2 regions of the Alteristakelama amylovorans genome follow, and region 1 is predicted to be linked to the other one. Evidence: predicted binding sites of a transcription regulator. Region 1 holds the regulator's gene; the other holds the start of a gene.

The links. The regulator LexA, encoded in region 1, represses DNA repair genes until DNA is damaged. The targets are predictions, from matches to a motif close to GTTCCNCNCTTGTTCT.
Region 2: U1702_RS05845 (PA0069 family radical SAM protein) is a predicted target of LexA. The motif match lies at 3,164-3,179, and genes of this name have one in related genera.

Annotation. Positions count from the first base shown of each region.
Region 1 covers NZ_JAXOJT010000001.1:1,739,589-1,751,800, reverse strand. Annotated here, with positions in the region: gene U1702_RS08740 (ComEC/Rec2 family competence protein) at 1-1,331, shown strand, start outside; gene U1702_RS08735 (hypothetical protein) at 1,446-2,486, shown strand; gene U1702_RS08730 (GFA family protein) at 2,687-3,097, opposite strand; gene lexA (transcriptional repressor LexA) at 3,185-3,865, opposite strand; gene U1702_RS08720 (molybdopterin molybdotransferase MoeA) at 3,925-5,109, opposite strand; gene U1702_RS08715 (hypothetical protein) at 5,114-5,689, opposite strand; gene U1702_RS08710 (PilZ domain-containing protein) at 5,757-6,692, opposite strand; gene U1702_RS08705 (DUF1028 domain-containing protein) at 6,767-7,483, opposite strand; gene moaC (cyclic pyranopterin monophosphate synthase MoaC) at 7,487-7,954, opposite strand; gene trpC (indole-3-glycerol phosphate synthase TrpC) at 7,951-8,733, opposite strand; gene trpD (anthranilate phosphoribosyltransferase) at 8,730-9,725, opposite strand; gene U1702_RS08685 (PilZ domain-containing protein) at 9,798-10,202, opposite strand; gene U1702_RS08680 (anthranilate synthase component II) at 10,297-10,881, opposite strand; gene U1702_RS08675 (D-2-hydroxyacid dehydrogenase) at 10,900-11,835, opposite strand; gene cysS (cysteine--tRNA ligase) at 11,832-12,212, opposite strand, start outside.
Region 2 covers NZ_JAXOJT010000001.1:1,177,723-1,189,934, reverse strand. Annotated here, with positions in the region: gene U1702_RS05850 (AAA family ATPase) at 122-2,074, shown strand; gene U1702_RS05845 (PA0069 family radical SAM protein) at 2,071-3,141, opposite strand; gene U1702_RS05840 (MarR family winged helix-turn-helix transcriptional regulator) at 3,283-3,648, shown strand; gene U1702_RS05835 (MFS transporter) at 3,645-4,841, shown strand; gene moaB (molybdenum cofactor biosynthesis protein B) at 4,956-5,480, opposite strand; gene U1702_RS05825 (lytic transglycosylase domain-containing protein) at 5,470-7,236, opposite strand; gene U1702_RS05820 (uracil-DNA glycosylase family protein) at 7,233-7,946, opposite strand; gene U1702_RS05815 (electron transfer flavoprotein-ubiquinone oxidoreductase) at 8,082-9,743, shown strand; gene U1702_RS05810 (tetratricopeptide repeat protein) at 9,778-11,340, shown strand; gene U1702_RS05805 (4-(cytidine 5'-diphospho)-2-C-methyl-D-erythritol kinase) at 11,340-12,167, shown strand.

The DNA.
Region 1 (12,212 bases):
GCGGGTTGCATGTGACGGCGGTGGTCGGGGCGACGATGTTGCTGGTGCTGCGGCTGCTGGCGCTCAGCCCGACGCTGGCGTTGCGCTGGCCGTTGCCGGTGATCGCGGCGGGCGTGGCGGGAGTAACGGCGGTTGGCTATACGCTGCTGACGGGGGCAGAGGTGCCGACGGTGCGGTCGTGCATCGCCGCATTGCTGGTGCTGGCGGCGATGATGCTGGGGCGCGAGGCGATCACGCTCAGGCTGGTTGCGTTCGGCGCGCTGGTGGTATTGCTGCTATGGCCCGAGGCGCTGATGGGGCCGAGTTTTCAGATGAGTTTCGCAGCGGTGACGGCGATCGTTGCCTTGTACGAGAGCCGCACGGTACGCGGTTGGTTTGAGCGGCGTGAGGAGAGGTTCGGGCGGCGGTTTGGGCGTGGGGTGGCGTCGCTGCTGCTGACCGGCTTGGTCGTCGAGATCGCGCTGACGCCGATCGCATTGTATCATTTCCACAAATCGGGGCTGTACGGGGCGCTGGCGAACATCGTGGCGATTCCGCTGACGACGTTTGTCGTGATGCCGTTCGAGGCGGCGGGACTGGCGTTCGATGCGGTGGGGCTGGGTGCGCCATTCTGGTGGGCGGCGGAGCAAGGGCTGAAGCTGTTGCTGTGGATCGCCCATACCGCCGCGAACGCGCCAGGGGCGCTGGCGATGCTGCCGGGGATGCCCGGGGGTGCCTATGCGCTGATGGTGGCGGGCGGGATCTGGTTTGCCTTGTGGAAGACCCGAGTGCGGCTGCTGGGGTTTGCGCCGATGCTGGTTGGAGCGGTGTGGGCGCTGACGACGCCGATGCCGGACTTGCTGGTGACGGGGGACGGGCGGCATCTGGCGCTGCGCACGGGGGGCGGCAATGTGGCGCTGCTGCGGGATCGGGCGGGTGACTATGTGCGTTCGATGATGAGCGAGAATGGCGGCGTGGACGCCGAACTGCCGCCCTTGTCGGAGCAGGACGGCGTGAAATGCAGCCCGGATCTGTGCGTGATCGAGGTCGAGCGCGACGGGCGGCGCTGGCGGATCGCGGCGACCCGCAGCGGATATCTGGTGCCGTGGCGCGAGATGATGGACGTGTGTCGCTCCGCCGATATCGTGGTGGCGGACCGGCGATTGCCACCGGGGTGCGTGCCGAAATGGCTGAAGCTGGACCGGCTGTTTTTGCAGGAAACCGGCGGGGTGGCGATCACGTTATCGGCGACGCCGGAGGTCCGGACGGTGCGGCGGGCGGGGGCGGCGCATCCGTGGCTGACGCCGGAGAGGGTGATGCCGCCGAAGCCGGTGACGAAGCGAGAGCGGTGAGACGCGGTTGCCGTTCTGCGCCGCGCAAATAAATCGTTGCTATATTTCCAATGGAGCGGAATCTTTGTGAAGTCGAAATGGGGCGATCGCGGCGTGATTCTTGGGGGTATGGAAATGCGCGGGATTTCGCATCTGCTTGCAGCGGCGTCGTTACTGGCCATGCCGGTGGTTTCATTGCCGGTGCTGGCGTCGCCACAGGTGACGACTGCCGATGATGACGACATCGGCTCGATCGGTGCCGATTTCGAGACCGCCGTCTATCGCTACGGCGACGGGGTCGCAGGGTTCAAGGTGAGGGATGCGCGGAATAGTCCGTTCACCGGGCTTCAACGCGGCGATATCGTCATCGCGGTGGAGGACCGCTATTTCACGCGATCCGACACGTTCCGCGATTTCGATACAGAGGTGTCGCAATATTATTCGGGCGCGCCGGTGAACATCGTCTATCTGGACGCGAGCGCGGGATATCGGCGGATGAACCAGACCGCGCGGCTTGCGGTTCGGCCCGTATGGCAACAGCGATGGGCGGCGGCACCGACGCGGACCGTTCCCGCTGCGCCGGTTCCGACTGTGGCGGCGCGGACCGTCGCCCGCCCGGCGGCGCCCGATTGGGGCCGGATCAACCAGTATCTCGATCAACTGGTGGCAGCGGATTCGCGCGGCTGGGCGATCAATGAATATGCACGCGGAAGCATTCGCAACGCGCGGGTCACGACGCTCAGCACCTCGATCTATCAGCTCAATGCCGATTTTTCCTATGTCGGCGGCGCGCGCGGGCATGTGCGGGTGCGGGTGGCCGACGGAAAATTCTCCTGCATCGAGTTTCAGGACACGCTGATCGGGTGCCGGGGGCTGCGCACACCGGGTCAGGGTGCGGCGATCGCGGCGCTGGTCGGGCTTGTCGTTGTCGCGGCGGTCGCGTCGTCGAGTTCGAGTTCGAGTTCAGGCGTGTCGGGTAGAGACGGCTATGCGCCCAGCGCCGGGGGCGGCGACGATGGCGGCGGCGGATCCGGCGGAAACGCGCGTGCCCGCGAGGAGCAGGACCGGCGCGACGCAAAGGCGCGGGAGGATGCCCAGCGCAAGACACCGCGCGTTGGCGGGGAGGACGGCATCTATGGCTGCGCGAACCCGCCCTGCTGGGATCGTCCACAGTAGAGACGACGCAGGCCGCGCTCCGCAGCTGAAGCATGATGACTTCAGCTTGAACTAACGACCGTCACCCCGGGCTTGACCCGGGGTCCCGCTAATGGCGACCGGTCGAAAAAGCGGGACCCCGGGTCAAGCTCGGGGTGACGAGAAAATCAGTGATGTCGTCACGTTATAGAATGATATGACTTCCGCACTTGTGGCGGCGGTCATTCCATTCCCGGAAAGCGCGAAAACTCGGGCAGATCGTGCGCGTTCTTCATCCAGCCGACACGTTCGGCGGTCTGGATATGGGCGACCGCGGCCACTGTGTCGGGGTCGTCGAGGGTCGCGGCCTGGATGTCGACAAGGCCCGGGAGATTCTGGTCGTTGCGGTAGATGAGGCCGGTGCCGCAGGTTTCGCAGAACCAGCGGCGGCCATGGTCGGACGAGGCATATTCGCGCGGGCTGCCCTGGGTGACGGTCAGCGCATCCTCGGGATACATCGCCCAGCCGACCATCGGCGCGCCCGATGCGCGGCGGCAATCGGAACAATGGCACAGCGCCTGACCGCCGTGGAGCGGTTCACCGGTAAGTTGGTAGCGGATCGCGCCGCAGTGACAGCCACCGGCGATGGTCATTTGGGTCTCCTAGACACTTCGCTGACGTGGGCCTGTGCTGACAGGCCCCACCCCAACCCCTCCCCTGAAGGGGAGGGGCTAAGAAGATCAATAGCGGCGCAGCAATCCGGCGAGCTTGCCCTGCACACGCACCTGATCGGGGCGATAGCGCTGGGGGTCGTAGGCGCGGTTGGCGGGGTCGAGCCTCACCATGCTGCCTTCGTTGCGGAAATATTTGAGCGTCGCTTCGCTATCCTCGATCAGCGCCACGACGATCTCACCGTCGCGGGCTGTTTCCTGACGGCGGATGAGGGCATAATCGCCGTCGAAAATCCCGGCCTCGACCATCGAGTCACCGGCGACTTCGAGCGCATAATGTTCGCCCGATCCGAGCAACGCGGCGGGGACCGGGAGCATGGTCGATCCCTCCATCGCCTCGATCGGCACACCGGCGGCGATGCGGCCGTGGAGCGGGATTTCGATCACGTCGTTGGCGGGCCGCGCAGCCGGACGGGTCAGCGCCACGACATTGTCCTTTGCCACCAATGTCGGTGCCGCCTTCTTCGCATCGGCACGCTCGGGCATCTTCAGCACTTCGAGCGCGCGGGCGCGGTTGGGCAAGCGGCGGAGGAAGCCGCGTTCCTCCAATGCCGAGATCAGGCGGTGGACGCCGGACTTCGACTTGAGGTCGAGCGCCTCCTTCATCTCCTCGAACGAGGGGGACACGCCGCTGTCGTTCAGACGATCGGCGATGAAGCAGATCAGCTCATGCTGCTTGCGGGTAAGCATCGGACGTTCCCTTGTTCCAGAACAGACGCGGAACGTTTACGCCTTGTTCTTCGCTTGTGTCAAGCGAGATGCAGGATTTCCACCGAGTCGCCTGAAACCGCCGCCGGGGCGTGGGGCGCGCGGACGATCAGGCAGTCGGCGCGGGCCAAGGTACGGAGCATCGAGCTTTCCTGGATCGCCGCCGCGACGACGCAACCGTCGCGGTGGGCGGCGCGCAGATAATCGGCGCGCGGGCCGTTGGCCGGAAGCGGCTCACCGAGAATCGCGCGGGTGGTTCGGGGCAGCGGGTCCGCTGCACCCGAGAGGTGTGCGACCAGCGGGCGTACGAACACAAATGCGGTGACAAACGCCGAAACGGGGTTGCCGGGCAGGCCCAGGACCACGGTATCGCGCATGCGTCCGGCCATCATCGGCTTGCCGGGGCGCAGCGCGATGCGCCAGAAGTCGATTTGGGTCCGGGCGGCTTCGAGTGCGGGACGGACCAGATCATGATCGCCGACCGATGCGCCACCGGTGGTGACCAGGATGTCGGCGGTGACGGCGGCAAAGGCGGAGGCAAGCGCTTCGTGGCGGTCGGGCAGGATGCCGAGGTCGATAATCTCGACCGGCAGGTCGGCAAGCAGCGCGGCAAGCATGACGCCGTTGCTCTCATGGAGTTGGCCGGGGGCGAGCGGCTCGCCATGCGGGCGGAGTTCGTCGCCGGTGGCGGCAATGGCGATGCGGACGCGGCGGCGGACGGGTAGTCTTGCGTGTCCGGCAATGGCGGCGAGTGCGATGCGCGCGGGGGTGAGGCGATCGCCGGGTTCGATCAGGGTTTCGGTTTGCGTGAAGTCGAGACCCGCCGGGCGGACGTTGCGACCGGCATGGTCCGGACCTTCGCCGTTCAGGATCAGCAGATTGGCATCGCGCAGCGCTTCTTCCTGCACCAGCACCGTGTCGGCATCGGGCGGGAGCGCGGCTCCGGTGAAGATACGGACTGCCTGATGCGCGGCGATGGACGCGGCGAAGGGACGACCGGCGGCGCTCTCGCCGATCACCTGCCACGGGCCGGGCATATCGGCGAAGCGGATCGCATAGCCGTCCATCGCGGAGAGCGGCAGTTCGGGTTGGGTGCGCAGCGCGGTGACGGGCGTGGCGGCCCAGCGGCTGGCGGCATTGCGCAGGGCGACACGTTCGGTCGCCACGGGTCGGGCGAGCGCAAGGAGGCGGCGCTGGGCTTCGGCGACGGAGAGGAGGGGGGGCATCGTATCAGGGGCCGATCGGACGGAACATGTTGAACCAACTTGTCACGCCAAAAATCCACCCGATTGCCAGCACCTGAAACCAGATCGAGCGAATCCGGGTTGCGAGCAACGCCAGGATGACGCTGCCCAGCACCAATGCCTGCCCCGGCAATCGGTCCCAGCGAGCCGCCCCCACGATATAATAGGCGCTTGTGCCGCTCGACATTATGAGGCTGGCGGCGGTCAAACCCCAGCGATGGCGCAGCGACGCGAGGTAGAAGGCGCGCATGTCGATCACGCCTTCCTCCGGCAGATCGTCGGGCAACGCAGCGGCGACCATCAGGAAACTGATCGCGAGGAACACAAATTTCGGCAGAAAGTCCGCGGTGGTCAGCGTCCGACCCGCACCGGGATAGCCGAATTGCCACCACCAGAAAACGATCATCGAATAGAGCATCAGCACCGCGTAGAAGAGCGTCAGCCAATCCCATTTCACGCGCGATCCTGCGCGCAGCAGCTTGTGAAAGCTGGTCAGCAGATCGGCTACGCCAAGCCCGATGATGACGCCGATGAAAGCAAGGATAAACTCATTCAATGACATGGCGGCCCCCGGGTATGCGGGTGCATCATGCCGAAGCGAAAGGGCCGACGCTACTGGTTCTGGCGTCTCACCGCCCCCGCGTCGTCTCCGCCAGCAGGGCCATTTCGTGCGGGCGCAGCGGCACGCGGAATTCGGCGACGTGCCGGGCGCCATGGCATTCGAGCACGCGGATCGGCCAGCCGCCGATTTCCGGGAGCGAGAGCCACAGCGACGACAGCGGCGTGAATTCGGTCGCGCTCTCGAACTCGACCAGACCGCTGCTGAGCGTGTTGAGCTGGGCATTCCACCAGCTGACGCCCGAACGGACATGGGTGGCGATGTCGAGGCGCAACGCATTCTTGACCGCGCCGAGCGTCGAGGGGGTGGATTCGGCGGCGGGCGTCGGGCGGCCGGTGGCGATCTTGCGCAGCCATGGCATGAGCAACTGCCAGCCCATTTCCTCGCCAAAGGCGATGCCGGCCTGACCGCGTTCGATCCAGCGGACTTCGCCCTGGATCGGGCGCAGCCCGTCGAGCGTGATCTCGACCAGCTCGCCGGGGGTGAGCGCGGCGCGGGTTTCGACCCCGATGCCGGCAGGGGAAAGGTTGCGGGTCCAGGCGAAGTCGACTTGGCCCGAATGGCGGACGCACAGCCGCTGACGCAATTCGATACGCGGCATCTGGCGCTGATCGGCGGTCTGCGCGGCGAGACAACGGGCGAGTGCGCCGACGACATCGACCGGCGTGTCGAAGCGAAATGCAAGCGCGGCGGGATCGTGACCGGTGATTGCGCCCTCTGCGCTGAGGCCGAAGGGGAGCTCGATCGTCGCTCGCGCATTGTGGTCGACGGGGCCGGTGACGGTGAGCGTCGCGGTGGTGGAGGTGATGCGATGGACGAAGCAATCCTGGTCGCCATCGGCCAACCGAAGCAGCGCGGGCGCGGCTTCGTCAGCCGCGCCCGGGGGGGAGGGGGAGTCGAGATCGGTTGAAAGCGAAAAGATCGCCGAACGTGCCGGATTGGTCATTTTGCCCCCAGATGTTGGGGAACAATGGGGTTGCAGGTGTCAACAATCGTTAAGCTTTTGCGGTGGAGGCAGGATTAACCACCCTTGTCGAAGCGACGGCGCACTTCGCTGACGGGGTTCGTGGAATCCTCGCGCGCTGTCGACACCACGATGCGCAGGCTGAGGCGATCCGGCGCATCGTCGGGCTTCGCCACGCCCAGATAGGCGGATTGCGCGGTCTTGACGCCACACCGTGCATCACCGCCTGCGCGCGAGCCCGCCTCGAGTGCGAGAAGGAGGCGTTCGGCCATCCGCAAACCACGTCGTTCGGCGGCGCGCCAGGCGGCGAGGGTCGCGGTCAGGACGGCCCGGCTGACGAGCATGTTGCCCTGAACGGCGACACCGCGGGCGGTCAGGTGGCCGCGCACCTCGGCGGTCTCGCCACCGGTAAAGGCGGCGGCGGAGGGCCGGCCGTTCGCCGCAAGGGTTACGACGCCATATTGCTGTTCCGGCGCGCTGGTGTCGTAGCGACGGTCGCTGATCGCGGCGACGACCGTGGCGGCGTCCTTGCCGTCGGCGATCATCGCGGCGCCATCCGCCTTGGCCTGCATGTTGCTCGCGGCCTGGGCGACGATCGCGCCGCGAGCGGGCACGAGGCGAACGACCCCCGCCACGAACGGCGTGCACGAGGCACCTGCACTGCCCACCTCGCCGGTCTTTGGATCGACGGCGACGATGGTCCAGGTGGCGGCGGCGGGCGTTGCATGGAACAGGGCAAGCGCGAGGCCGGTGAGGGGTGTCGCGCGGTGCATCGTTCAGGCGGTCCAGGCGCCGGACTTGCCGCCGGTCTTTTCCAGCAGGCGGATGCCGGTGATCGTCATGGCTTTGTCGAGCGCTTTCGCCATGTCGTAGACTGTGAGCAGCGCAACCGAGACGGCGGTGAGCGCCTCCATCTCAACGCCGGTGCGCCCGGTCAGCGCGACGGTGGCGGTGGCGGTGACGCCGGTTGTGTCGGGAGTCAGGTCGAGCGTGATTTTGGTCAGCGCGAGCGGGTGGCACAGCGGGATGAGGTCGGCGGTCTTCTTCGCCGCCATGATGCCGGCGACGCGCGCGACGGCGAGAACGTCGCCTTTCTTGACCAGCCCGTCGCGGATCGCGCTGGCGGCTTCCGGCGACATGGCGATGCGGCCGGTGGCGATGGCCTGACGCTGCGTCTCCGCCTTGGCGCCGACATCGACCATGCGCGCGGCCCCGGTTTCGTCGAGATGGGTGAGGTCGGTCACCCGATCATCGCCCACGTTGCGGCCTCGACATCCTGCTGCCGCATCAGCGCCTCGCCGATCAGGAAACAACGGACGCCGTGTTTGGCCATCGCGTCGAGATCGGCGCGGGTGGTGAGGCCGGATTCGGCGACGAAGGTGCAACCGGCGGGCGCGCTGCCGACCAGTTCATAGGTGCGGTCGAACGAGACGCTGAAGTCCTTGAGGTTGCGGTTGTTGACTCCGATCAGGCGGGATTTGAGCGCGAGGGCGCGGTCGAGCTCGTCTGCGTCATGGACCTCGACGAGTACGTCCATGCCGAGGCCGATGGCGGCGTCCTCGATCTCCGCCATCTGGGTGTCGTCGAGCGCGGCGACGATGATGAGGATCGCGTCGGCCCCAATGCTGCGCGCCTCGATCACCTGCCATGGATCGACCATGAAATCCTTGCGCAGGACGGGCAGGTTGCAGGTGGCGCGGGCAGCGATGAGATAATCCTCATGCCCCTGAAAGAACTCGGCATCGGTGAGGACGGAGAGGCAGGCGGCACCACCCGCCGCGTAGGCGCGGGCATGTGCGGCGGGGTCGAAATCGGCGCGGATCAGGCCCTTGGACGGGCTGGCCTTCTTGATCTCCGCGATCAGGCCGTAGCCGGTCGCGGCTTTGGCATCGAGCGCGGCGCGGAAACCACGCGGCGGTGTTTGCGCGAACGCGCGTTCGGACAGCGCGGAGAGCGGGGTTGCGGCCTTGCGGGCCGCCACCTCGTCGCGCTTTACGCCGAGGATCTTGTCGAGCGTGTTCATGCCGCCGCGATCCAGCAGTCGAGCAGGGCGTTGGCAAGCCCCTTGTCGATCGTCTCGGCGGCCTCCTCCGCGCCCTCACGCAGGTCGATCGCCTCGCCAGCGACGACGAGGGCGGCGGCGGCGTTGAGCAGGACGGCGTCACGATAGGCGCCGCGTTCGCCCATGAGCAGGCGGCGCAGCGCGGCGGCGTTCTCCTGTGCATCGCCGCCGCGAAGCGCGGTGAGCGGGTGGCGTTGCAGCCCCGCGTCGTCCGGCGTGATGCGGGGCGGCAGGCTGACATCGCCGATGCTGACGATGAGGCTGGCCCCCTCGGGCGAGAGTTCGTCGAGTCCCTCTTCGCCCGCGACCACCGCCGCGCCGGTCACGCCAAGCTGCTCCAACGCCTCGGCATAGATGGGGGCGTAGTCGGGCCGGGCGATACCGATCAGCTGGCGGCTGACGCGCGCCGGATTGGCGAGCGGACCCATCAGGTTGAAAATCGTGCGCCGTCCGATGCGTTTGCGGATCGGCGCGATGCGGCCCAGCGCCGGGTGATATTTCGCCGCGAAGAGGAAGGCGATGCCAAGGTCGTCCAGGTGGGCCTCGGCGTTGGCGGTCGCGCGGTCGAGGTCGAGGCCGAGCGCTTCGAGCGTGTCCGCCGCGCCCGATTTGGAAGATGCCGCGCGGTTGCCGTGCTTGGCGACCGGCACGCCACTGGCTGCGACGACGATGGCGACGGCGGTGGAAACGTTGAGCGTGTGGTGGCCGTCACCGCCAGTGCCGCACACGTCGATGGCATTGGCGGGGGCATTTACGGGGATCAGCCGCGCGCGCATCGCTCGTGCCGCTTCGGCGATTTCGATGCTGGTTTCGCCGCGATCGGACAGGGCGATGAGAAATGCCTCGATCTCCGCCTCCGGCGCGGTGCCGTCGAGAATGTCGGCGAACGCCTGTGCCGCGGCTTCGCGGGCGAGCGGCGTGGCGGGGTCGGGCAGGCGGCTGAAGCGGGTCACCGCGCCTCTATTCCGGCGCGGCGGCGGCGAGTCGAGCAAATCCTGCTGTGGTCGCTCCCAAGCAGACCTGTGTTACAAATGACGGTTCCGCATATCCCTGATCCACCCGGCGCTCGCGCGTGGCTGTTCGATGACGACCGGTTTCATGGCCAGGTCCGGCTGACTGGCTGAGGGCAGGATCGTTTTCGAGCGAGCGGCATCTGGGTCGATCGCTTCGACGAAGCGCAGCCCGGCGACGTCATCCTTGACCCACACCACGGTCGCGCCGACCGCCTGGAGCGTGCCGACCGAGACCAGGACGGTCGAGCCGGATTTCAGCATCCCCGCGCGGTCGATGCGTGCGCCGGTCATCGACAAATCCTTGATGCGATGCCTGGTCGGGGTGCCGCCGCCAAATCCGCAAATCTCCGCACCCAGCAACACCTGCTGACGCGGTGTGCGGTGGGGAAGATCGTCGCGGATAACCGATGCGCCCATAAAATCCTCTGTGAAGCCGGCTCGGCAGTATCGACCCTGCATATCGAGGAAAGTGCTAAAGCAGAGGGGTTAATGGCCTCTATCGTCCGTGGTGTCAGGCGAGCGTTTTTGCTCCGATTCCGGCGAGATTCAGGAAGTTCGCCAGCATCGCGTGGCCATGTTCGGTGGCGATGCTTTCGGGATGGAACTGGACGCTATGGATCGGCAGCGTGACGTGGCGGAAGGCCATGACGCTGCCATCGTCGGCAGTGGCGTTGACCACGAGTTCGTCAGGAATGTCGGTGACGATCAGCGAGTGATAGCGGGTGGCGGTGAACGGGCTGGGCAGGTCCGTGAACAGGCCAGTGCCGTCATGGCTGATCGGGCTGGTCTTGCCGTGCATCAGGCCGCCGCGAACGACCTGGCCCCCGAAATGCTGGCCGATCGACTGGTGGCCGAGGCACACGCCGAGCAGCGGCTTGCCGACATCGGCACAGGCAGCGACGAGGTCGAGGCTGATCCCCGCCTCGTTCGGGGTGCACGGGCCGGGCGATAGCAGGAACGCCTGTGCATTGCTTTCGATCGCTTCACGCGCGGTGAGGGCGTCGTTGCGCACGACCTTCACCTCCGCGCCCAGGTCCATCAGATAATGGACGAGGTTCCAGGTGAAGCTGTCGTAATTGTCGATGACGAGGATCATGGATGGGGACTAGCGGCGTCAGTAGCCCGCGTCGAGATCGACGATGTTGGTCATGGGGTTTCCGGCGACGAACGCGCGGGCATTGTCGAGGAACAGGGCGGCGGCGCGCATGAACATCTTCGTCTGTGAACGGCCGGAGAGGTGCATGGTGACGATGCAGTTGGGGGTGGTCCATAACGGATGATCGGCGGGCATCGGTTCGGGGTCGGTGACGTCGAGGAACGCGCCGCCGATGCGTCGTTTGGTCAGCGCTTCCATCAGCGCGGCCTGATCCACCATGTCACCGCGCGCGACGTTGATGAGCCATGCACCGGATTTCATCGCCGCGATTTCGTCCGCGCCGAAAAGGGTGGCGGTTTCGGCGGTGGAGGGGGCGGCGAGGACGATCCAGTTGTAATCGCCGATCCGTGCTCGCCACTCGTCGGGCGTCAGCGTGCCGTCGCGGCCCGATCGGGTGACGCCGGTAACATCGACGCCGAACGCGGCGAGCCGATCGCCGATCATCCGCCCAATGGTGCCATATCCGACGATCAGCGCTCTGGTCTCGAACAGTTCGACCTTGCCCGGCGCGTCGGTCAGCCATTCGCGGCGGTCCTGCGCGCGCACGACCTGGTCGAAGCGCTTGGCGGCGGTCAGCACGCCCATCACCGCATATTCGGCGACGGCGAGCGCGTTGATGCCGACGCCATTGGTCAGGATCGTGCCGCGCTGGCGCAGCAGGCCGGTGTCGAACGCGTCGATCCCGGCATAGATGGTGGAGAGCCATTTGAGGCGCTCGCCCTGCGCGGCGATCTCGCCGGTCCATCCGGGGCGCTGCATATCGACCCAGGCGATGTCGGCATCGGTGATGAGGGCGATGGCCTCCTCACGGCTGGTAAACCAATGAGCCTGAATTTCCGGCGGCAGGCCCGGTTCGATCAGCGGACGGGCGAGGGCGGGGAGGACGGCTTTCATAGCTCGATCCGCCAGTCCCAGCCCAGCGGATCGCCGTCCATCACCTCGACCCCCGCGCCCAGTAATTCGTCGCGGATTGCGTCGGACCGGGCGAAGTCCTTTGCCGCGCGGGCTTCCCTGCGTTCGGTCAGACGGGCTTCGATCTCGGTCTCGGTCACCAGCGCGTCGGCGGGGCGGACGCGCAGGTCGGCGCGGGTGAGGTCGAGTAGGTCGAGCCCGAGAACTTCGCCGAACTGGGCGAGAGCGATCAGTCGTGCTTCCGTGCCGAGTTGCTTGTCTGCGAGCAGTTCCTCAAGCGCCGGCAGTGCCCGGGGCGTGTTGAGATCGTCGGACACGGCGGCGTCGAGGCGTTCGAGATAGTTGCCGGCATCGCCAGC
Region 2 (12,212 bases), 560 kb from region 1:
GTAAAGCGCCTGCCCAAGCGCTGCGGCGGGTGAAGGCACCTCCGCGAAAATCCCAGAACAAATTGGACAAGTCCCGCACCACTGCATGCATCTGCGTGCCGTCCGGCGGGCAGGGATGGGTATGTTGGACGAACATGATGTGGTCCGCGCGATATTGCTGCGGATCGGCCGGGACACGCCCGGCACCTCGCCATTGGCGAAGGCCGTGCTCGGTTGGGCGCGGCCAAATGCGAAATGGCTGCTGGGCAAGCGTGCCGAGCGGCTGAACTGGCGCGAGCTGCGCGCCGCGATGGCGGTCGTCGATGAGCGGGCAGATGTGGAGTCGCGCCCGCTTGAGGTTACGGCGCGGCTGGCCGAGGCACTGTGCCTGGGCAAAGTGGACGCGCGCGTGCTGATAGCGGCGGTCGCGATGGAGCGTTGTCCGCGCGCGCGCGGCCTGTCGCGGCTGTTGCTCGATCAGGAGCGCGATCTGGCGGCGATGCTGGCGGAGATTGCGGGCGTCGATCCGCATGCGATTCGGCGGTGCCAGCCGGTGCGGCTGGGCCTGGTCCGGCTGCACGACCGGCGCGGCGGCGGTGTCGAGATCGAGATCGGCTGGACGCTGGAGCGGTTGCTCGATCGCCCTGGCAGTTCGGGCGACGAATTGCTGGAGATCGTGGTCGGTCCGCGTCAGCAGGCGCGGATCGCGCTGGGCGATTTCGGCGGGCAGCAGGACGATCTGGGATTCCTCGTCCGATTGCTGCGCGGCGCTGTCGCGGGGCGGGCGGAAGGGGTCAATATCCTGATTCACGGGCCGCCCGGAACCGGCAAGACCGAGCTTGCGCGGACGCTGGCGGGCGATGCGGCTGCGGCGCTCTACAGCGTCGGCGAGGCGGATGAGGATGGCGACGAACCGACCCGCTGGGATCGCGTGACCGCACTGCGGCTGGCGCAACGGATGCTGGCCACGCGTGGCCAGGCGGCGCTGTTGTTTGACGAGATGGAAGACATGATCGGCGATGCCGGACCGTCCGACGGCGACTGGATGAAAGGGCGGCAGGGGTCGAAATTGTGGGTCAACCGCATGATCGAAACCAACCCCGTGCCGGTGATCTGGACCACCAATGCGGTCGGCAATATCGATCCGGCGATCCTGCGGCGAATGAGCTTCGTATTGCGGCTCGACCCGCCGTCGGCGCGGGCGGCGGCGGCGATGATCGACCGGATTGCGGGCGAAGAGGGTGTCGCGATCCCGGAATCGGTGCGCTCGCTTGCGGGTGTCGCGTCGGAGACGGCGAGTGTCATGCGGGTGGCGGCGCGCGCGGGACGGTTGGGCGAAGGCGGCGAGGATGTCGCACGGGTGGCGGCGTCGCTGGTCGGGGCGCTGCGTCGCGGAGAGCCAGTGCGGGCGCAGGAAGACCCAATCGATCTCGACCTGTTCGAGGCCGACCGCGATATTCCGGCGCTGTTCGCCGCGATCACCGCGTCGGGGGCGGCGGCGGACGTTTCGCTGTTGCTGACCGGACCGCCGGGGACTGGCAAAACCGGGCTGGCGGGGCATCTGGCGCGCACGCTCGACCGGCCGCTGATCGTCAAGCGCGCGTCCGACCTGTTGTCTAAATGGGTGGGCGGGACCGAGGAGAATATCGCCGACGCCTTTCGTGAGGCGGAGCGGCGCGAGGGCGTGCTGTTGTTCGACGAGGCGGATTCGATCCTGTTCGATCGCAGCACCGCGAAGGCGAGCTGGGAAGTGACGCAGGTGAACGAATTGCTGACCTGGCTCGATCGGCATCCGTTGCCGTTCGTGGCCGCGACCAATCATGCCGGGCGACTCGATCCGGCGGCGTTGCGGCGGTTCGTGTTCAAGCTCGACCTTGGCGCGCTGTCGCCGACGCGGGCGGTGCGGGCGTTCGAGCGGTTCTTTGGCATGACGGCACCGGCGGGGCTGGCGGAAATTGCCGGGCTGACGCCGGGGGATTTCGCGGTGGTAAAGCGGCAGCTGCGCTTTAGCGGGGGTGATGCCGCGTGGATCGTTGAGCGGCTGCGGGACGAGGTCGCGGCGAAGCCGTGCGGGGGTGGGCGGATCGGGTTCTAAAACAACTCGCCCTGCGGCCCGGCAGGCGGGCGGAACAGATCGCGGCGCAGTGGAATATAGGCGCTGTCGAGGCCGTAACGCTTCGCCGCGATCTTGAAGCGCGTGTGAAGCAGGTCCGCCCAGGGTCCCTGTCCGCGAAAGCGCGTGTGGAAGTTGGGATCATTGTCCCGGCCGCCACGGATCGACTGGATCGTCGCCATCACCTTTGCCGCGCGATCGGGGAAGTGGGTGTCGAGCCAGGCGCGGAACAGCGGCGCAACCTCGTGAGGCAATCGGACAGGCAGGAAGAATGCGCCCATAGCCCCTGCCTCCGCCGCGCGTTGCATGATGTGTTCCAGCTCGTGATCGGTGATCGCGGGGATGACGGGGGAGAGCGAGACATAGGTCGGGATGCCCGCCGCGCGCAATTTGGCGACGGCGGCAAGGCGGCGTTCGGGATGCGGCGCGCGGGGCTCGACGGTCATGGCGATTTTCGGGTCGAGCGAGGTGACCGAGATCATCACGGCGGCAAGGCCCTTCGCCGCCATGGGCCCAAGCAGATCGATGTCGCGGGTGACGCGGTCGGACTTGGTGGTGATTGTGATCGGGTGGTCGCACGCGGCCAGCACCTCGATACAGCCGCGCGTGATCCGCCATTCGCGTTCGATCGGTTGATAGGGGTCGGTGTTGGTACCGAACGCAATCGGCTGGCAGCTATAGCCGCGTTTTGAGAGGGCTTGGCGCAGAAGGACCGGGGCGTCGCGCTTGGCGAACAGGCGCGTCTCGAAATCGAGGCCGGGGGAGAGGTCGAGATAGGCGTGGCTGGGCCGGGCAAAGCAGTAGATGCAGCCATGCTCGCACCCGCGATAAGGATTTACCGAGCGGTCGAAGGCGATGTCCGGGGACTGGTTGCGGGTCAGGATCGTGCGGGGTTTTTCGACCGTGACGGTGGTGCGCAATGGAGGCAGGTCGCCGTCAATTGTTTCGCGCTCGTCCAGCCAATCGCCATCGGCTTCGCGCTGCGGTACATTGAAGCGCGTGCTGTCGGTGTTGTTGGTGGCGCCGCGAACTGAGCGAGTCTTGGCCATGTCACAGGCTAGGCGCAACGATAGAACAAATAAAGAACAATCGCTATGAGGCACGGGTTGCGACTTATCGATAAGCGTGTATATGCACGCTTTATGACACCTGCCTCTTGCACTTGTTCACGCCTTCGCCGTGCGACGCGAGTGGCGGCGACGCTTTACGACGAAGCGCTTTTACCCGCGGGTCTCAGCACGACCCAATTTGCCATTCTGCGGACGCTTGATCGAATTGGCGCAACGTCTTTGACGGGACTTGGCGAGGCGGCCTGTTATGATCGCTCCACGCTCAACCGGCTGCTGCGTCCACTCGAAGATCTGGGATTTGTGGTGTCGGGAAGCGGCACCGATGCCCGCGCGCGCATCGTTCGGCTGAGTGATACGGGCAAGGCCGCGATCAAGCGAGCCACGCCGCTGTGGGAAAAAGCGCAGGCGAGCGTTCATGCGCGCATGGGCGGTGATTTGGAAACGCTCCACACTCTGCTTGCCCGTATGGAGGAATTACGCCCGTGAAGCGCGCTTCGATTGTCATCTTCGCGGCCGCCGCGATCGTCACGATTGCGATGGGCGTGCGGCAGTCGTTCGGTCTGTTCCTGCCCGATATGAGCACCGATCTGGGCATAGGACGGAGCGAGTTCGGGCTGGCGCTGGCGATGCAGAATTTGTTGTTCGGGTTCGCACAGCCATTCGTCGGCGCGCTGGGTGACAAATATGGCGCGGGGCGGATCGTGGCAGCAGGGACGGTCCTCTATGTCGCCGGGCTGATCGGCGCATCGTTCGCGGCGGGCGCTTTCGGGCTCTATGTGTCGTTCGGGCTGCTGGTGGGCATGTCGATGTCGGCGACGACGTTCGTCACCGTGCTGGGCGCGGTCGGGCGGGTGGTGCCGGAGGCAAAACGCGGGATGGCGTTCGGCATCGTCACGGCGGGCGGATCGCTGGGGCAATTTCTGCTGGTGCCGGTGGGGCAGCTGTTCATCGCCGAACTGGGCTGGCGGATGGCACTGATCGCGTTGGCCGGGATCGTGGCGGTGATGCTGGTGCTGGCAGTCGGCGTAGCGGGCAAGCCGCAGGCCGCGGTGGCCGCAGGACCTGCGCAGTCGATGCGCGAGGCGCTTGGCGAGGCCGCGGCGCATCGCGGATTCTGGCTGCTCAACGCCGGCTTCTTCGTCTGCGGATTTCACATCGCGTTTCTGGCGACGCATTTCCCGGCCTATCTGTCGGACATGGGGCTGGGCCTAAGCATCGGCGCGACGGCGCTGGCGCTGGTCGGGCTGTTCAATATCTTCGGGTCGTATCTGTTGGGCATGGGTGCGGACCGGTGGAGCAAGACGCGGTTGTTGTCGGGGCTCTATGCCGCACGCGGGGTGGCGATGATCGTGTTCCTGGTGCTACCGCTGACGCCGGTCACCGCACTGGTCTTTGCCGCGACGATGGGATTGCTGTGGCTGGGGACGGTGCCGTTGACGAGCGGGCTGATCGGGCAGATTTTCGGCATCCGGTACTTGTCCACGCTTTATGGCATCGTGTTTCTGAGCCATCAGGTCGGCAGTTTCTTCGGCGCATGGAGCGCGGGGCTGATGTTCGATCGGACCGGCAGTTACGATAGCGTGTGGGTGGCGTCGGTGGTGCTGGCGTTCGCGGCGGCGGCGCTGCATTTGCCGATTTCGGAGCGGCCGGTGGTGCGCTTGCGGACGGCGGAAGCGTGAAGGCGCTGGGCCTTATCGCACTGGCGGCGGTGCTGGCTGGCGGCTGGTGGCTGTGGAGCCGGATCGGGGTGGACGTCGCATTAGGCGCGGCGCTGGTATGGTGCGGATGAGTCGCTATTCCTGAAGTCGGGGCATCAACTCGACGAAATTGCACGGGCGGTGCCGGATATCGAGTTGCGTGGCGAGAATGTCGTCCCAGCCGTCCTTCACCGCGCCGGTCGATCCGGGGAGCGCGAAGATATAGGTGCCGCGCGTGACACAGGCGGTGGCACGCGACTGTATCGTCGAGGTGCCGATCTTGGCGTAGCTGAGCCAGCGGAACAGCTCGCCGAAGCCGGGGATCATCTTGTCGGCGACGCGCTCCAGCGCTTCCGGCGTCACGTCGCGGCCGGTAACGCCAGTGCCGCCAGTGGTGATGATGCAGTCGATCTCGTCATCGTCGACCCACGCATGAAGCTTGCCGACGATCTGGTCCGGGTCGTCGGTCACGATGGCGCGATCGGCCAGTATATGGCCTGCCGCCGTCAGGCGATCGACCAGCGTATCGCCGGAGCGGTCGTCAGCCAGCGTGCGCGTATCGGATACGGTAAGCACCGCGATCCGCACCGGGCGGAACGCGATGCTTTCATCAATTGGCACGGATGACACTGGCCGGACCGGAGGCCGATGCTTGCAAGCGGACCGAGGTCGCACCAGTGGTGCCGGGCACGCGCGGCCACAGCCCCTGAGTCAATGCGGCGCGACTGGTGCCGTCACGGCCGTCTTTCTTTTCGTACATCCAGTAGTTGCGCAGCACGGTCATGACGTAACCGCGCGTCTCCCAGTATGGGATGCTCTCGATGTAGAGCAGCGGGTCGCCATTGTCGCGGATCTGGACGTTCCAGTTGGTGACCGGGGTGGGGCCGGCATTGTACGCCGCGATCACCTTGGGCAGCAGACCGCCGGTAAAGGGCTGATCTCGCAGCTGCTCGATATAGGACTGGCCTACCTCCATGTTGGTGGAGGGGCGCGAGAGGTCGCCGCGTACGATCGTGCGGCCCTGTTTGCGGCCAATATCGGTGGCGGCGGCGGGCATGATCTGCATCAGGCCGTATGCGCCAGCGGGGCTTTGTATTGTCGGATTGAACTTCGATTCCTGAAGCGTGTGGGCGAACACCAAGGATTTATCGACTCGCCAGCCGCCATCTGGCGTCCAGTCCGGCGTCGGGTAACGGGCTTCGCTAAGCGGCATCGTGCCCGCCGGACAATTGTGCGTTAGCCAAAGCTGAGTCGAGGGGAGGCCGAGGCGACCTGCAAGACGCGTGAGCGAGGCGTGTTCGCGCGCGTCGCCGATCTTCGCCTGTTGCCGGATAACGTCGGCCGCAAGCGTATCCTCGTCGATTTCGGCCAAGGCGGCGGCAACGCGGACATTGGGGCGGCGTTCGAGCGCGCGCCAATCGGCGGCGACGAAGCGTTCGGCGCGGGTGGGAATGTCCTTGAGGCCCAGCGCCTGTCGCGCGAGCATGCCGTAGAAGGTCTCACCGTGCAGCGCAGCGACCTTGAGCCGCTGACCTACCAGATCGGGGCGACCGCATGCCATGTCGGCGCGCGAGGCCCAGTAAAGGCCGGCCGAGCGCTTCTCGGTATCGACCGCGCGCTGGGCGACGGAGGCGAATGCGATTTGCGCGGCGGCGCAATCCTTTTGCCGCCATGCGGCGAGACCCTGAACCCAATCCGCAAGCGGGGCGAAATCGCCGGTGCCGGTCTGCGCGCGGGCGGCGACACGACGGGCATCGCTGTCGCGACCAAGCGTGTAATACATCCATGCGACGCGCTGACGCCATTCGGTCAGCGCTTCGCTGGTGAGGTCGGCGGAGCGGGATTCGACCAATGTTTCGGCGGTGCTGGCGTCATCGACCTTGATCAACGGCTGCATTGCGGTGGCGATTTCGGCGGCGGCAGTGTCGGAACGAATCGAGCGGGCGCGCACGCGGGTCGGGGCGGCATCATGCCAGATCAGGCGCTGTGCGGCGGGGAGGAGCGGGAGTTCGGTCGCGCCGCGCGTCTTGGCGAGGCGGGCTAGCTGTTCGCCCTGTGGCAGTTCGGGGGCTTCGGCGAGCACAGCCATCAGCTGTGGCAATTCGGTGCGGGGCGAACCCTTCGCCAGATAGAGTTCGGCGCGGGCGAGCGCGTGGAGCGGGCCGGGGCGCATTGAATCGAGCGCGATCTGGGCGTCAGTCCATTTCTGCGCGCGGATCGCGGCGAAAACGGTGCGGTAGCCGGTACGCTGGGCGGCATCGAGCTGGGCCGGGATGCCGTCGGCGGCGCGCTTGTCAAAGCCGCTCGGGCGGTCATCCGCCTGCGCGACGACCGGCAGGGTGAGGGCCAGGGCGGCCAGGATAATCGGCAACTTCACGTGTCTTGCCCCCCGATAAGCAACTGCAGATTTTTCCAGGCGTCGGCTTTCGCCGCAGGCTTGTCGATCAGGAACCGGGGATGCCGGACCGTGACCGCTGCCGATTGTCCGCCTTCATAGTTAACCTTGTGCAAACGTTCACGGCCGCTTGCGGATTCGGCCCCGAGAATGGCACGGCTCACCGTCTGACCCAGCAATAGCAGCTGTTTGGGGGCAGTGAGCGCGATGTGGTGGCGGGCGAGTTCGGCCAGTCGCGGCTCCGCATCGCGCGGCACCTGTCCGGTGACCGGGCGCGCGGCGCAGAGCGAGGTTAGATAGACGCTGTCGCGGCTGTAGCAGATCGCCGCGAGGATGCGGTCGAGCAACCGGCCCGAGGGGCCGGTGAGCAGCGACGCCGCCTCCGCATCGGTGGGCTCGGGCAGGTCGGTCATCACCATCAGCGGTGCGGCGGGGTTGCCCATCGGTAGCAGGATCGGCTCGCCCCAGCTGGATTCGGGTGCATGGCCGCCGAAACGCCAATCGACGAAGGCCTCCAGCGTCACGGGGAGAGGGGCTTCGACTTCGACCAGCGGTGGTGGAGGGACTGCACCGGGGACGGCGGACGCGGCTTCGCGGGCGCTCCAGTCACGCGGCAATTCATCGACCAGCGTGTCGACGCCAGCCTCCTGCCACCAATCCAGTGCGCTAATCGTGGCTTCGCGCCAGTCCATTGCCCCCTCTATGCCCATAAATCACATAGAGTCACGGCTTGACGCCACCGTCAACTTCCCTCCATCGGGGGAAGGACAGGACGCCCCGCGCGCGCGATGGTTATGCGACGAGAGTGTCCCCGGAGGAGACGGGAAGTGAGCGAACGCGAGTCGATGCCTTACGACGTGGTGATCGTCGGTGCCGGGCCAGCGGGCCTGTCGGCGGCGATCCGGCTGAAACAGCTGGCCGCCGAAGCGGGCAGCGAGATCGGCGTATGCGTCCTGGAAAAAGGGTCCGAGGTCGGCGCGCACATCCTGTCGGGCGCGGTAATCGATCCGAAATCGCTCGACGAATTGTTGCCCGATTGGCGCGACAGCGGCTGTCCGCTGGCCGAAGTGCCGGTGACGGACAACCAGCATTGGATGCTGAGCAAGGCCGGCAAGATCGGCGTGCCGCATTTCATTACGCCGGGCTTCATGCACAACAAGGGCACCTATACCGGCAGCCTGGGCAGTCTGTGCCGTTGGCTGGCAGAGCAGGCCGAAGGGCTGGGGGTCGAGATTTTCCCCGGCTTCGCCGCCGCCGAAATCCTGTTCAATGAGGATGGGTCGGTCAAGGGTGTCGCGACCGGCGACATGGGCGTGGCGCGCGACGGGACGCACAAGCATGATTACCAGCCGGGGCTGGAACTGCATGCGCGCTACACCTTCTTTGGCGAGGGCGTGCGCGGGCATCTGACCAAGCAGCTGATCCGTCAGTTCGACCTGGCGAAGGATTCGGACCCGCAAGTCTATGGCCTGGGCGTCAAGGAATTGTGGGATATCGATCCTGGATTGCATCAGCCGGGGCGGGTGATCCATACGCAGGGCTGGCCATTGAACGAGACCGCCGGGTCGAATGGCGGCGGGTTCCTCTATCATCAGGCGAACGGGCAGGTCGCGCTCGGGTTCGTGACATGGTTGAATTACACCAACCCGTATCTGTCGCCGTTTCAGGAAATGCAGCGCTGGAAGACGCATCCGGCGATCGCGGAAATCCTGAAGGGCGGCAAGCGGGTCAGCTATGGCGCGCGGGCGATCAGCGATGGCGGTTTGCAGTCGATTCCGAAGCTGGTGTTCCCTGGTGGCGCGCTGATCGGTGACAGCGCCGGGTTCCTGAACGTACCGCGGATCAAGGGCACGCACACCGCGATGAAGAGCGGCATGCTGGCGGCGGAAGCGGCCTTTGCGGCGGTGCAGGCGGATCGCACATCGGATGAGCTGACGGCCTATCCGGAGGCATTCGAGGCGAGCTGGGTTTATAAGGAGCTGAGCATCGTCCGTAACGTCGTGCCTTTGGTCAAGAAATTCGGCGATCTGGTCGGGTCGGGGCTGGCGAACGTGACGATGTGGCTGGAAAGCTGGGGCGTGAAGATGCCGTTCACGCTGAAGCATCATCCGGACCATGAAAGCCTGTGGCGAAAGGATCTGGTCAAACCGATCGACTATCCCAAGCCCGACGGCGTGCTGACGTTCGACCGACTGTCGTCGGTGTTCATCTCGAACACCAATCACGAGGAGGACCAGCCGGTCCATCTGACGCTGAAAGACCCCGACATTCCGGTCGAGTACGACCTCCCGATGTACGACGAGCCCGCGCAGCGTTATTGTCCGGCGGGCGTTTACGAGATCGTGGGCGAGGATGTGGGCGAGCCCAAATTCGTGATCAACGCGCAGAATTGCGTTCACTGCAAGACCTGTGACATCAAGGACCCGACGCAAAACATCAACTGGGTCGTCCCGGAGGGCGGCGGAGGACCGAATTATCCCAACATGTAAGAGGTTTGTCCTGCCGCTGGTCGCGCTGGCGGTGATGATGCCACAGACGGCGCTGGCCGATGCGCGGGCCTATGTCCGGGCCCGGGCGGCGGCGGCGGATGGCGAAGTGGGGGTTGCCGCAGCGGGTTATGCCGTGGTGATGGCGACCGCGCCGGACGACGAAGTGGTTGCGATCCGTGCGTATCGCAATGCGCTCGCGGCGGGCGATCTGGTGCTGGCGAAACGGGCCGCAGGGGTGCTGACGCGATCGGGGGTCGCGCCGCCGGATGTGTCGATCCTGATGTTCGCCGATGCGTTGCGCAGCCGCGATCGGACGGCGGCGGATGACGCGGTCGGGCGGATCGGTGCGGGACCGCTCGATTTTCTGACGCCGATCCTGCGTGCCTGGCTGGCCTATGATCGCGGGGAGGACCCGTTTGCGCCGCTCGACGCCTCCACGGAGAGTGCGCTCAGTCGCCGCTATATCGCCGAGCATCGTGCGCTGTTGCTGATCGCTTCGAACCGCACGGACGAGGGGGTATCGGCACTGCATGTGGCGGTGAGTGCGGACCCGGGCAGCGTCGATTTGCGCTGGAACGCCGCAACCTTGCTGGCGGCGAAGGGCAAGCGCAACATCGGGTTGTCGCTGCTGTCAGGCGACGATCCGGTGATGACGGGGCTGCGGGAACGCCTGAAGCGCGGACCGAAGCCGGGCGCGGCGTTCGGGGTCAGCCGTACGCTGACACGGCTGGCGAGCGACCTGGCCGAACAGGAGACGCAGTCGCTGTCGATCCTGCTCGCGCGCTCGGCATTGCTGCTCGATCCGGCGGATGATCGTGCGCGGCTGTTGCTGGCGGCGGCATTGGCGGGTGAACAGGCATATGACCGCGCGTCGGCGGTGCTGGACGGGGTCACGAAGGAAAGCCCCTTTTATGCCGCCGCGCTGGGTGAGCGGATCGACTTGCGGCGCAAGCAGGGCGATCCGGCGGGCGCGCTGACACTGGCCGCGACGCTGGCGGGTTCGCCGGACGCGACGGTCGCGGATCGCCAGCGTTATGCCGATATGCTCGACACGGCGGGGCGAGAGGCCGAGGCGGCGAAAGTCTATGCCGACGCGCTGACACAGGCGGGGGCCGGGGCGAGCTGGGTCAATTACCTGCAACTGGGCGGCGCGCTGGAGCGGGCGGGGCAGTGGGATGCGGCATTGCCGCATTTACTCAAGGCGGTGGAACTGGCACCGGAACAGCCGGTCGCGCTCAACTATCTGGGCTATGCGCAGGTCGAGCGTGGCGAGAATCTGGACGCGGCGCAGGCGTTGCTGGAGCGGGCGAGCGCGCTCAGGCCCGACGATGCAGCGATCACCGATTCGCTGGCCTGGGCCTATTTCCGGCGCGGTGATGTCGCCCGGGCACTGCCGCTGCTGGAAAAGGCGGCGCAGGGCGAGCCCGGTAGTGCCACGATCAACGAACATCTGGGCGATGCCTATTGGAGGGCGGGTCGGCGGTATGAGGCTCGCTATGCGTGGCGCGCGGCGGCACTCTATGCCGAGGGTGAGCAGAAGACGCGGCTGTCGGGCAAGCTGGCCGATGGGCTGGCGCAACGGGTTGCGGCAAACTGATCGTCACCGAACAGGCGCGTGCGAAACTGAACCTGGCGCTGCATGTGCGGCGGCGGCGGGATGACGGCTATCACGAACTGGAAACGCTGTTCGCGTTCGTGGCGGATGGCGACACGGTGACGCTGTCGGACGAGGGCGAGGGGTTTGCGGTCGAGGGGCCGTTTGCCGGCGCGCTGTCGGGCGAGGGCGACAATCTGGTAACGCGGGCGGCGGCGCGGTTTGTTGAGGTTTTCGGGCTGACGGTGCCCGGGCGGATCACGCTGACCAAGCGGCTGCCGGTGGCGTCGGGGCTGGGCGGGGGATCGGCGGATGCGGCGGCGACGTTGCGGTTGCTGGCGCGCTGGCATGGGGTGGCGCTGGACGATGCGTGGTTGTTTGCGGTGGCCGATGGGCTGGGGTCTGATGTTCCGGCGTGTCTGTACGGGGGAACGGCAATCGGGCGGGGGCGGGGCGAGTTGCTAACGCCGGTTGCCGGGGCGGCTGGGACAGCCGTTTTGCTGGTCAATCCGGGTGTGGCGGTCGCGACAGGGCCGGTGTTTGCGGGCTGGGATGGCGTGGATCGTGGGCCATTGATCGAGGGCGATGTGCTGGCGGTGGCGCAAGCTGGGCGCAACGATCTTGAGCCGCCTGCGCTCGCGATTGCGCCGGTGATTGGGGAGGTGCTGGCAATGCTGGCGGCTCAGCGCGGTGCGAGGCTGGCGCGGATGTCGGGGTCGGGCGCGACATGCTTTGCATTGTTCGATAACGCGACCACGCGGGATGTTGCGGCTATGGCCATACGGGCCGCTCAGCCGGGATGGTGGTGTCTCGAAACGGTGCTGTCGTGACAGTTTTTTGTTCTGTTTCGGGACTCGGTACGGACGTCGATGAGC